3 regions of the Lysobacter sp. ESA13C genome follow, and region 3 is predicted to be linked to each of the others. Evidence: riboswitches for the same ligand, from Rfam matches in the RefSeq annotation. Region 3 holds a riboswitch; each other region holds the start of a gene.

Region 1 (4,325 bases), on a different contig from region 3:
CCTTGGCGGCCGGGCCGGAGGACAGGCGCTGGCGCCACGGCATGATCGGCGTGGTCGCCGACATCGCCGGCCGCAGTTGGGTGCAATGCGGGCTGCGGCCGACCTGAGCCTGCGTTCGTCGGTCGTGGGTGTTTCTGCGCCAAAAACAAAAAGCCCGGCGATGCCGGGCTTTTTGTCGACGCTCGACGATCCGCAGATCGGTCGACCGCTCAGTTGACCGGTGCGTAGCGCAGGGTCAGGAACCACTCGCGGCCGGGCTGATTGAAGTACGAAGAGGTTTCGTACTCGCGGTCGAACACGTTGGCCACGCGCGCCTGCAGACTCAGCGCGGGGGTGATCGCGTACTCGGCGCGCAGGTCGAGGGTGCCGTAGCCGCCCAGGCGGGTGCTGTTGGCGACGTCGTCGTAGCGCGAACCCGAGCCGACCGCGGTCGCACCGAAGCGGAACTTGCCGAAGCTGCGGTCCAGGTCGATGCGGGCGCTGTGCTTGGCGCGGCGCGGCAGGTCGTTGCCGCGGTAGAAGCCGACGCGGTTCTCGGTGTCCAGGACGCTGGCGCTCGCCGCCAAGGTCCATTGCGCGAACGTGGTGTCGATGCCGATCTCGGCGCCGCGCATGCGCGCGCGGTCGATGTTGTTGGGCAGGTTGATCGACGAGTCGTAGGTAATCAGATCGTCGGCGCGGGTGTCGAAGCCGTCGATGCGGGCGTTGAAACGCTCGCCGCGATAGGCCAGGCCGAGCTCCCAGGTCTTGGACTCTTCCGGGCGCAGGGTCGCGTTGCCGAAGAACGGGTAATACAGCTCGTTGAAGGTCGGCGCCTTGAACGCGGTGCCGTAGCCGACGGTGACGCGCCAGCGCTCGGCGAAGTTCAGGCCCCAGGCCGCGCCGCCGGTGGTGTGGCCGCCGAACTGTTCGTTGTCGTCGCGGCGCAGGCTGGCCTCGAACGACTGCGCGCCGAAGCGGCCCTGGTACTGGACGAAGCCGGCCTTGTTGTCGCGCTCGCTTTCGTCGTACACGGTGTCGCTGTCGACGCGGTCGCGCAGCCAATCGAAGCCCGCGGTCAGCACGTGGCCTTCGGCCAGGGTGAAGTCGCCCTGCAAGGTCGCACTGTCGCGATCGGTCTTGAAGAACCCCATTGGCACTTCGCCGAGGAAATTATCCGAGCTGTCGACGTTGCGGCCGGCCAGCAACTGCAGGTGGATGGTTTCCGACGGACGCCATTGCAGCTTGCCGCCGATCACCTGCTGCACGGTCTCGGAGCGGTTGACGAAGCTGCCGTCGTAATCGTTCTCGCCTTCCGCGCGCAGCGCCTGGCCTTCGATGCTCCACTGTTCGTTGAACTCGAGGCCGCCGCGCAGCGACAGGGCGTGGTTTTCGTAACCGTCGCGGTCGGGCTCGTCGGTGAAGCAGCCGGCGAACACCGGGAAGCCGGCGCCGCGGCAGGCGTTGATGCCCTCGGTCTTGCGGAAGCTGTAGTCGGCGCCGAACCAGCCGCGCTCGCTGCGACCGCCGAAGCCGGTGCCGAATTCGAGGCTGTCGTTGCTGCCGCCGCCGACGTGCACGCGCGGGGCGAAGCCCTGCTTCTCGCGGCGGGTGAACACCTGGATCACGCCGCCAATGGCGTCGGCGCCGTACAGGCTCGAACGCGGGCCGCGCACGATCTCGATGCGGTCGATCAGTGCCAGCGGCAGGTCTTGCAGCGCGGCCAGGCCCGAGGTCGGCGAGCCGACGCGGATGCCGTCGACCAGCACCAACACGTGGTCGGACTCGCTGCCGCGCAGGAACAGGGTGGTGAGCTTGCCGGCGCCGCCCTGGTTGGAAATGCTGATGCCGGCGCGGCCGCGCAGCAGGTCGTTGAGGTCGCGCGCCTGGCTGCGCTGGATGGTCTCGCGGTCGAGCACGTCGACCGGGGTCAGGGTGTCGTTGACGCTGACCGCGGTGCGGTTGGCGGTGACCACCACCTCGTCGAGGTCGGTGGCGTCGCCGGCCGGAGCGGCGAGGGCGGCGGTGGGCAGCGCCAGCGCACAGGCGATGGCAAGCGACAGATTCAGGGCGTACGTGTTCGGGGCGGACATGGGTAAAGCTCCAGCGCGCGCACCCGGAGGCGCGCGACGACGACGGCGGAAGGCGGTTGCGAGGAGGCAGCGGGCCGTGCAGACAGCCGGATAGCAGCCGCCGCGACGCCCTCCGCATCGCAACCTGTGGCGCCTCAAGGCCGGTCTCCGGACTCGCAAGCGCAGCGCCGACGCGGGGTCGGGCTGCCGATCGCGGCGCCTTCCCGTGCCGAGCACAGTGGCGGTTGCCGCGATCTGTCTTGCTTACCGTTGCGGGGGCAGTGCCGGACTGGCGCCGATCCTCCCGCAGGAGAGGGCGCGTCACCGGCTTCCCGTTTCAACCCGGCGATGGAGAAAGCCGCCGGGTCACCTTGAAGCGGTGCGCAGTCTACGCGAAGCCGGCGCCCGGGGCCAAAGCCGCGGGCGGGCGGAGCGGCCGGCCGGAGGGGGCGCAGCGGCGCCGACGGGCTCAGTCGCGCCCGTCGTCCTCGTCGTGGCCGCCGGGGCGGTCGTCGTCGTCCAGGCCGTTGCCGTCCAGACCGCCGCCCTCGAATGCGTCGTGGCGTTCTTCGGCGTGCACGGTGGTGTGCACCGGCGCGGCGGCCGGCTTGTTGCGCGGCGGCGGCAGCAGCGCGGTCGCGGCTTCGGCGGCCTGGATCAGCTGTTGTCGGCGTTCGTCGCTGATCTCCTGCCAATGGCAGTCCAGCAGCGCGCCTTCGATCGCGTACAGCAGGTTGAGCGTCGGCTTGAAGCCGGCGCGCTTGACGCGCATGAAGGCCTCGACCGTGCCGATCGCGGAGATGTCCTCGTGCGTGCGCAGGCCGACCTGGCGCAGCCAGGCCGCGCTCTTGGGGCCGATGTTGCGCATCTTCGGCGCGGTCATGCCAGCGCCTCCACGTACACGCGCGCCAGCGCTTCCAGGCCGGCCTGGTCGTCGGCATCGAAACGGTCCGGAACCGGGCTGTCGAGGTCGAACACGCCGATCAGGGAATCGCCGTGGACCAGCGGCACCACCACTTCCGAACGCGAGGCGGCATCGCAGGCGATGTGGCCGGGGAAGGCGTGCACGTCGGCGACGCGTTGGGTCTGGCGGGTCGAGGCGGCCGCGCCGCACACGCCCTTGTCGAGCGGAATGCGCACGCACGCCGGCAAGCCCTGGAACGGGCCGACCACGAGTTCTTCGCCGTCGTAGAAATAGAAGCCGACCCAGTTGAGTTCCGGCAGGGCATGGCTGACCAACGCCGACAGGTTGGCGGCATTGGCGATACGGTCGCGTTCGCCGTCGAGCAAACCGCGCGCCTGGGCGAGCAGCTGCGCGTATTGCTCGGGCTTGTCGCCCGATAGTGCGGAGGTTTTAAACATCATCGGAGTGTAACAGCGGCATCCGCCGCCACTACCATGGTGGACTCCACGCCCCAGGGAAAAGCGCGAGATGAGTCACACCCAGCCCCCGGTGGAGGCCGGCTCCCGACCAACGGCCGCGTCCGCGGTGTTTCCGCGCGGCGTGTTCGTCACCGGCACCGACACCGGCATCGGCAAGTCGGTGGCCAGCGCGAGCTTGTTGCACGCCTTGCGCGCGCGCGGGCTGCGCGCGGTCGGCATGAAGCCGGTGGCGAGCGGTTGCGAACGCACGCCCGAGGGTTGGCGCAACGAGGACGCCTTGCTGTTGCAAGCGGCCAGTGCGCCGAGACCGCACTACGACGACGTCAATCCCTACGCCTTGCCGCAGCCGTTGGCGCCGGAACTCGCCGCCGCGCAGGCCGGCGTCGAGATCGCGCTCGCGACGATCCTCGCCGCGCATGCGCGCTTGGCGGCGCAGTCGGACACGGTGGTGGTCGAAGGCGTCGGCGGTTGGGCCGCGCCGATCAGCGCCACGCTCGACCAGATCGACCTGGTGCGCGCGCTGGACCTGCCGGTGGTGTTGGTGGTCGGCCTGCGCCTGGGCGCGATCAATCACGCGCGTTTGAGTGCGCGCGCGATCCAGGCCGACGGCGCCCGCCTGGTCGGCTGGATCGCCAACGACATCGACCCGCAGATGGCGCGCGCCGACGACAACTTCGAGATCCTGTGCCGGCGTCTGCCGGTGCCGTGCTGGGGGCGTCTGCCGTATCTCGCTTCGCCCGATCCGCAGGCCCTGGCGGGGCGCTTGCAGCCGTTGTCCTAGCGCGGCGATCGCTCTGCAGTCCGCCTGCGATCCGTGGCGACGGCGAAGGCCGAATCGCGGGCAACAAAAAACCCGGCAGCCGAAGCTGCCGGGTTTTTCGTATCCGCCAT
Region 2 (4,325 bases), on a different contig from region 3:
AAAAATGCTTTTCTTTTGAATCACAGGCCCGCACGTTCGATGCCGACGCAGGGATTTTTCATACGGGACATCTCTGTCCCGATGAAAAACGGCGCGCATCCTTGCGCGCCGCCCTCCGGGTCTCCATTGGTCTCGCCAGTGCATGGCTACGCCAAGCTTCTCAATGGCAACGGCAACGACGAATCTCGCTCTAAGGGTAGGAACAACGTGAGCCGCGACCACGAACTGTGGATGGCGACGATATTTCGCAGGCGGCGTCAAGTCCCGGCCTCGGTCGTGGCTTTGGCCTTGGCTGTTGTTGTGCGACGTCTCGCACTAGCGAAGGCAACAGAAGACCCGAAGGGCGGCCTGCATGGATGCAGGCCGTTTTTCATCGGGACAGGGATGTCCCGTATGAAAAAGCCCTGCGTTGGCATCGATCATGCGGGCTTGTGATTCAAAACAAAAGCATTTTTCTTTGGTGACTTTCTTTTGTTGCTTTAGACAAAAGAAAGTTAGCCGCCGCTTTAGTGGCGGAAGCTTTTGGCGTTTGATCCTGATCCTGATCTCGCTTGAACGATGCGCGGCGAGATCGCAAGAGCGCGGTCGCGGCTCGCGCCGCTCCTACTCCCGCGAAGGCACGCTGCTTCGATGAGCGATATCGGCGCTGTCGCCTCTGCGCATCCCGCGGTCGCGGCTTGTGACCGGAGGAAATCCAGTAGGACGCCGCTCCTACCCTCAGAGCCCCCACCGCGATGCCACGGACACGAACCAACCCGCGCCACCGGCAACCCCCTCAGCGGCGTATCTCGAACCCCGGGTTCTCATTGAGCGAACCATCCGCCTCCAACACCGCGTAACGCTCGCCATCGGGATGGAATACCACCGGAATCGGCTCCAGGAACAGCGGCCGCCGAACGAAACGCAGTTCCCAGCGGAAATGCTCCAGGGTCGTCAACGCGTCCAGTTGCTCGCGGGTCAGCCCTGCGCGCAAGGCCACGGCACTGGCCTGCTCGGTGCCGTTGCGTCGTTCACGGTTGGTCATCGGGTGCCGCTCCTTCAGGAATGCCGTATTGCGCTCTCGCCATGATCTTGCAACGGCATGCGAATGTCACCCGAGCGGCCACTGCCCGCGGGATGCTTCAGCGCCGACGCTCGACGACGAACCCATCCACCGCCACCGATGCTCCCCATCGTGGCGATGCGCCCATGCCGATCCGGATGCCCCAGTCACAGCAGCCCCCGCCGCACCAGTCATTTCGCCCGCATCGTTTCCAGGAATACACGCTACCCATCACAGTATCGAGCGATGCCCGGCGTTTCGCCCGAGCCTCGCACACAGGCGAACGCGATCTCCTACGCAAGCAAGCGAACAGGGCGCATTCGTCGCGATGCATTCCATTCGCCGTGGTGCGGTGCCGTGCAGAGGCGTCACACATACGCGCGACGACAAGATGAATGCGGCGTTCGAAGCAATCCGACCATGCCGTCGTGCGAGCAAGCGCGCAGCTTTGCGCAGCGCAGCTTGTCCGCTTTCGATCCGACGCCTACACTCCGCCGGCCACAGGTGTCCTGCCGCCGTACCGGCGAGCAGGGTGAAACGGGAAGCCGGTGCGAGTCGACAGACTCCATTCCGGCGCTGCCCCCGCAACGGTAGGCGAGAACACCCGACTCAATACCACTGCGATTTCGCGGGAAGGTGTCGGGGTGATGCGGATCGCTCCGCATCGCTCGCAAGCCCGGAGACCGGCCAGTGGCGGGCATCGCATGCGATGCCATCCTCGGGTGTTGCGGTGGGCAACCGGACGGGCTGGCTCGACGCGGATGTCCGTTGCGTGGAACCGACTTGTCTTGCTCCGCAATCCCCGTCACGCGGGTGAGCGACACGGAGCTGAAACAATGAACGATATGAATCGCGTCGCGACCGAAGTCGCGACGGTCAAGCTGCTGATCGACGGTGCATTCGTCGAATCCCGATCCCAACAATGGCGCGATGTCGTCAACCCGGCTACACAGGCGGTGCTGGCGCGGGTGCCGTTCGCGACTGCGGACGAAGTCGACGCCGCGGTGCGTTCGGCGCAACAGGCCTTCAAGAGCTGGCGCAAGACCCCGATCGGCGCGCGCGCGCGCATCTTCCTCAAGTACCAGCAACTGATCCGCGAGCACATGGGCGAGCTCGCCGCGATCCTCACCGCCGAACAAGGCAAGACCCTGGCCGACGCCGAAGGCGACGTATTCCGCGGTCTGGAAGTGGTCGAGCACGCGGCGGCGATCGGCAACCTGCAACTCGGCGAGTTGGCCAACAACGTCGCCGGCGGCGTCGACACCTACACCCTGTTGCAACCGCTCGGCGTCTGCGCCGGCATCACCCCGTTCAACTTCCCGGCGATGATTCCGCTGTGGATGTTCCCGATGGCCATCGCCACCGGCAACACCTTCGTGCTCAAGCCGTCCGAACAGGACCCGCTGGTGACGATGCGCCTGGTCGAACTGGCGCTGCAGGCCGGCGTGCCCAAGGGCGTGCTCAACGTCGTCCACGGCGGCGAAGACGTGGTCAATGCGATCTGCGACCACCCCGACATCAAGGCGGTGTCCTTCGTCGGTTCGACCAAGGTCGGCACCCATGTTTACAACCGCGCTTCGCTGGCGGGCAAGCGCGTGCAGTGCATGATGGGCGCGAAGAATCACGCGGTGGTGCTGCCGGACGCCAACAAGGAGCAAACCCTCAACGCCCTCGCCGGCGCAGCGTTCGGCGCCGCCGGGCAACGTTGCATGGCCGCTTCCACCGCGGTGCTGGTCGGCGAAGCACAGGCCTGGATCCCCGAGCTGGTCGCCAAGGCGCGCACGCTCAAGGTCAATGCCGGCACCGAGCCCGGCACCGATGTCGGCCCGGTGATTTCCTGCGCTGCGCGCGAACGCGTCGAAAGCCTGATCGCCTCCGGCGTCGAGCAAGGCGCGAGGCTCGAACTCGACGGCCGCAAGCCGTCCGTGCCGGGTTTCGAGCGCGGCAACTTCGTCGGCCCGACGATCTTCTCCGGGGTCGAGCCCGGCATGCGCATCTACGACGAAGAGATCTTCGGCCCGGTACTGATCGTGCTCGCCGCCGACACCCTGGAAGCCGCGATCGACCTGATCAACGCCAATCCCAACGGCAACGGCACCGCCCTGTTCACCCAATCCGGCGCGGCCGCGCGCCGCTTCCAGGAAGACATCGACGTCGGCCAGGTCGGCATCAACGTGCCGATCCCGGTGCCGGTGCCGCTGTTCTCGTTCACCGGCTCGCGCGCCTCCAAGCTCGGCGACCTCGGCCCCTACGGCAAGCAAGTGGTGATGTTCTACACCCAGACCAAGACGGTCACCGCGCGTTGGTTCGACGACGACACGCTCGGCCACGGCGTCAACACCACGATCAGTCTGAAGTGATGGCCGCCGTCATGAACCTGCAGGCGGTCAGTCCACCGCCATCGCAGCTCGGCGAAGACCAGCTCGCCTTCCGCGAGGCCGCGCGCGATTTCGCCCTGGCCGAACTGGCGCCGCACGCGGCGCACTGGGACGCGCAAGGCATCTTCCCGCGCGAGGCCATCGGCAAGGCCGGCGAGCTCGGTTTCTGCGGCTTGTACGTCGACGAGGCCGCCGGCGGCTCGGGCCTGACCCGGCTCGATGCGGTGGTCGTGTTCGAGGAACTGGCCGCGCTCGATCCGTCGACGGCGGCGTTCATCAGCATCCACAACATGGCCACCTGGATGCTGACCGCGCACGCCTCGCCCGCCGTGCGCGACCTCTGGGGGCCTCGGTTAGCCTCCGGCGAATACCTGGCGTCGTACTGCCTGACCGAACCCGGGGCCGGCTCCGATGCCGCGTCCCTGCGCACCCGCGCCGAGCGCGACGGCGATCATTACCTGATCAACGGCGCCAAGGCCTTCATTTCCGGCGCGGGCGCCACCGACATGCTGGTGGTAATGGCGCGCACCGGCGGCGACGGCGCACGCGGCATCAGCGCGTTCGCGGTGCCGGCCGACAGCGCCGGCATCGCCTATGGGCGCAAGGAAGAAAAGCTCGGCTGGAACAGCCAGCCCACGCGCGGCGTCGTCTTCGACAACGTGCGGGTGCCGGCCGCGCATCTGCTCGCCGGCGAAGGCGACGGTTTCAAGATCGCCATGAAGGGCCTCGACGGCGGCCGCCTCAACATCGCCGCGTGCTCGCTCGGCGCGGCCCAGGGCGCACTCGACGCCGCACGTCGTTACCTCGGCGAACGGCGCCAGTTCGGCAAACCGCTCGCCGAGTTCCAGGCGCTGCAGTTCAAGCTCGCCGACATGGCCACGCAACTGGTCGCGGCGCGGCAGATG
Region 3 (4,325 bases):
CAGCCAACCGAATCCGGCCAGCGGGTAGTCGTGCTGTTCGGTCTGCAGGAACAGCAACGGCAGCGCCGACAACAATGCGAATACCGCAGTCAGCGACAAGGCTTTCCAGGTGTGGCGACGGAACACTTCGGCGGCGATGCAACCGCTGGCGGCGGTCAGCATCAACACCGCATCGGCGCTGTGGCGGTCGGGGACGAAGTCGGCGATCTCGCTGCCGGCCGCACCGAGCCACCAGGCCAGGCCCCACAGGTAATACGGCAAGGCCGACCCGGGGCTGTCGCTGCGGCGATGGCTCCAGGCACTGGCGAAACCGGCGATGGCGATCAGCAGGGCACCGGCGAAACTGGCGTTGAGCACCGGCACTTCGGCATCCCAGACCGCGTCGCTGGCGCCGATGACGAAAGCGAACGCGGCCGCGCCCTGCAGCAGGAAGCCGACCAACTGCGGCAAGCGGCGTTGCTGGCGCAGGCCCAGCCAGACCATCGCCGCGCCTTCGAGCGCGAACACGCAGGCGGTGGCCTCGGCGGCGAGCGCGAGCGGAATGGCCAGGGTGGCGAAACCCGCGGCGAGCAAGGCATACGGCGTCGACAGGGCGAGGAAGCGTTCGTCGCGACGCAGCCACCAGGCCAGCGCTGCGTACAACGCGCCCAGCCCCAGCGCGCAGAACGCCAGCGGCATGCGCTCGCCTTCGAGCAAACCGGCCTGCAGCGAGAACGCGACCAGCGGCGTGCCGAACACCAGGCAGCCGTCGATGAGGTCGCGGCGCCCGGCCGGACGCTTGCGCGCATACAGCACCGGGATCAACAGATAGAAGGCGAAGAACAGCAGCAGAAAGGGCTCGGTGGTGGAGAAATGCTCGGGGCGGTACTTGAGCACGCCCCACAAGGTGCCGATGCCCCAGGTGAAGACGAAGCCGAGCAGGTTGAGCACGCGCCACGGTCGCCACCAGGCGATGGCGAAGATGCCGGCATTGAGCACGGCGTAGTAACCGAACAGGGCGACGTGGTTGCCGGAACCGGTCGACAGCCAGATCGGCGCGAGGAAGCCGGCGAGGATCGCGAACACCGCCAGCGCCATCGCGTTCTGCTTCACCGCCAGCACGCCGGCGCCGGCCACCAGCACCACGCTGAGCGCGAACGCCGCGCCGGCCGGCATCAGCTGGTACAGCTTGAACGCCGCGAACACCACCAACAGCAGCACGCCGATGGCGCCGCCCTGCAGGCTCAGGGCGAAGCTGCGCTTGCGCTCGCGCTGGCGCCAACCGAACACCAGCCCGGCCATCGCCGCCAGGGCGACGCCGGCCAGGCGCAGTTCGATCGGCAGGTGCAGCCAGCCCTGGTCGGTCGCGTACTTCAACAACGCGGCGACGCCGGCGAACAACACCAGCATGCCGACCTTGACCGGCACGTTGCCTTCGGTGAACCAGCGCCGCAGCCAGCGCGCGGCGACGGTGAACACGTCCGGCGGCGGCGGTGCGGCGGGTGCGCGCGCGGCTGCGGGCGCGACGCGCGCGGCGACCGGGCGGGCGGCGGCGTCTTGCGGCATCGGCGGCGGCACGCTCGTGGTCGGCGGCGGCGCCGAGACCGGCGGAACGGTATGCGGTGGCGCGGTCGTGGGAGGAGCGGCCGCGGAAACGACGGGCCGCGGCGGACGGACCGCCTGCGCTGTCGGCGGCGGCGTTTCGCGCGCGATCCGCTCGGCCAGGGTCTCGTCCCCGCGGTGGGCGGATCTCGCAGCGCTCAACGACTCGGCCTGCTGCGCCACGCGACGCTCGAGCTCGGACACGCGCGACTTCAATCCGGCGACTTGCACCAGCGCCACCACGAGCAGGATCGGCACCAGCAACAACCCCAGTGCCACTAAAACGATCAGTGCTTCCATCACCCGTCCCTGTTCCGTGCATCGTGCGCTTGGTCACGAACGTTACACCAAGCCGCAAGCCTTGAAGGACAAGGCTTCACGCATTCTATACACAGCTTGTTCACCACATATCGCGTTGACGGAATCGATAAACCACACTATGTTGTGCCCGTCGGTGCCGATCGCGAGATTGGCTCAATAGGGAAGCCGGTAAGGACGCAGCCAGCGCGGCGTCCAAAGCCGGCGCTGCCCCGCAGCGGTATGGGAAACGAACGCTACCAAGCACTGGACGCGCCTCGCGTCTGGGAAGCGGTAGCCAGTAGGAGACGCGAGTCGTCGTGTCCCGAGCCCGAAGACCTGCCGACAGCCGCGCGTTGCACACCGCGCGGTACCGGCCCAGGAGTCTTCGGGGGAAGACGGCCGGTGTCGCAGCACGATGGCTCCGCCGTCGTGCTCGTTCCGTTGCGGCGCCGCCACGCGCGCCGACGCGGGATGCGCCCGTCTCGGGCCGCGCGACACCTCGCCTGCAAGCTCCCGAGTTCCGCGCCCGCGGGGGCACGGCCGTGCCATCGACGACGCCGCTGCGCGGCCGGTCGTCGCTGGCGCGTCCGCGTTCTCCGCGCGTCGCCCTTCGCGGGAAGGTCGGCGACCCGTGCACCCACGCCCCGGAGTTACGCCATGACCACGCTCGCACCCGAATCGTCCGCCGCCTCCCCCGCCGCCGACACTGCCGCCAAACCCGCCCGCGACCCGCAAGCCGATACCGGCTTCGCGCTGACCCCGCCCGCGGCCAACCTGACCATGAGCGTGACCAAGCGCAACGGCCGCCGCGAGCCGGTCGACCTGAACAAGATCGTGCGCGCGGTGACCCGCAGCGGCGAGAACCTGTACGCCGTCGACCCGATGCGCGTGGCCACCCGCACCATCTCCGGCCTGTACGACGGCGCGACCACGCGCGAGCTCGACGAGCTGTCGATCCGCACCGCCGCCCTGCTGACCGCCGAAGAACCCGAATACGGCCGCCTCGCCGCGCGTCTGCTCGCCGGCGTGATCGAGAAGGAAGTCGCCGGCATCGAGATCCATGCGTTCTCGCAGTCGGTCCAGCGCGGCTTCGACCTGGGCCTGATCAACCAGCGCCTGCTCGACTTCGTCCAGGCCAATGCGCGCAAGCTCAACGACGCGATCGACCGCAACCTCGACGCCAAGTTCGACTACTTCGGCCTGCGCACCCTGTACGACCGCTACCTGCTGCGCCATCCGACCGCGCGCACCGTCATCGAGACCCCGCAGCAATTCTTCCTGCGCATCGCCTGCGCGCTGAGCGAAGACGTCGGCGACGCACTCGCCCTGTACCGGCGCATGGCCCAGCTCGACTACATCCCGAGCTCGCCGACCCTGTTCAACGCCGGCACCACCCACGAGCAGTTGTCGAGCTGCTTCCTGCTCGATTCGCCCGACGACTCGCTGGAAGCGATCTACAAGCGCTACATGGACGTGGCCAAGCTCAGCAAGTTCAGCGGCGGCATCGGCCTGAGCTACACCCGCATCCGTTCGCGCGGTTCGCTGATCCGCTCGACCAACGGACTCAGCAACGGCATCGTGCCGTGGCTGAAGACCCTCGACGCCTCGGTCGCCGCGGTCAACCAGGGCGGCAAGCGCAAGGGCGCGGCCTGCGTCTACCTGGAGCCGTGGCACGCCGACGTCGAGGAGTTCCTCGAACTGCGCGACAACACCGGCGACGAAGCGCGCCGCACCCACAACCTCAACCTCGCCAACTGGATTCCCGACGAATTCATGCGCCGCGTCGAGGCCGACGCCGACTGGTCGCTGTTCGATCCGTCCAAGGTGCCGCAGCTGACCGACCTGTGGGGCGAAGCCTTCGACCGCGCCTATCACGCCGCCGAAGCGGCCGGCCTGGCGACCAAGAAGGTCAAGGCGCGCGACATCTACGGCCGGATGATGCGCACCCTGGCGCAGACCGGCAACGGCTGGATGAACTTCAAGGACAAGTCCAACCGCGCCTCCAACCAGACCCTGCGCGACGGCAACGTCATCCACCTGTCGAACCTGTGCACCGAAATCCTCGAGGTCACCTCGCAGGACGAGACTGCGGTGTGCAACCTGGGCTCGATCAACCTCTCGCACCACGTCGAGATGTACGAGGATGGCAAGGGCGCGTTCGATTTCGACAAACTTGCCGAGACTGTGCGCCTGGCCGTGCGCCAGCTCGACCGCGTGATCGACCTGAACTTCTACCCGATCGAGACCGCGCGCCGCGCCAACCTCAAGTGGCGCCCGGTCGGCCTGGGCTCGATGGGCCTGCAGGACGTGTTCTTCAAGCTGCGCTTGCCGTTCGATTCGGAACCCGCGCGCAAGCTCGCCCAGGAGATCGCCGAAGCGATCTACTTCCATGCCCTGTCGGCGTCGAACGAGCTGGCGATGGAACACGGCAAGCACCCGTCCTT

Evidence for each region. Region 3 has a riboswitch for cobalamin ahead of LC490_RS11470 (ribonucleoside-diphosphate reductase subunit alpha). Riboswitches for the same ligand answer to the same signal wherever they lie in the genome.
Region 1: linked by a shared signal. The riboswitch ahead of btuB (TonB-dependent vitamin B12 receptor) and the one ahead of LC490_RS11470 (ribonucleoside-diphosphate reductase subunit alpha) in region 3 are both predicted to bind cobalamin.
Region 2: linked by a shared signal. The riboswitch ahead of LC490_RS14075 (CoA-acylating methylmalonate-semialdehyde dehydrogenase) and the one ahead of LC490_RS11470 (ribonucleoside-diphosphate reductase subunit alpha) in region 3 are both predicted to bind cobalamin.

Annotation. Positions count from the first base shown of each region.
Region 1 is NZ_JAHXYK010000008.1:84,670-88,994, forward strand. It holds gene LC490_RS16755 (hypothetical protein) at 1-107, shown strand, start outside; gene btuB (TonB-dependent vitamin B12 receptor) at 210-2,072, opposite strand; cobalamin riboswitch at 2,193-2,440, opposite strand; gene LC490_RS16765 (TfoX/Sxy family protein) at 2,521-2,934, opposite strand; gene LC490_RS16770 (GAF domain-containing protein) at 2,931-3,413, opposite strand; gene bioD (dethiobiotin synthase) at 3,484-4,215, shown strand.
Region 2 is NZ_JAHXYK010000006.1:129,931-134,255, reverse strand. It holds gene LC490_RS14080 (hypothetical protein) at 776-1,024, opposite strand; cobalamin riboswitch at 1,528-1,749, shown strand; gene LC490_RS14075 (CoA-acylating methylmalonate-semialdehyde dehydrogenase) at 1,888-3,402, shown strand; gene LC490_RS14070 (acyl-CoA dehydrogenase family protein) at 3,414-4,325, shown strand, end outside.
Region 3 is NZ_JAHXYK010000005.1:37,704-42,028, reverse strand. It holds gene LC490_RS11475 (DUF2339 domain-containing protein) at 1-1,881, opposite strand, end outside; cobalamin riboswitch at 2,017-2,240, shown strand; gene LC490_RS11470 (ribonucleoside-diphosphate reductase subunit alpha) at 2,662-4,325, shown strand, end outside.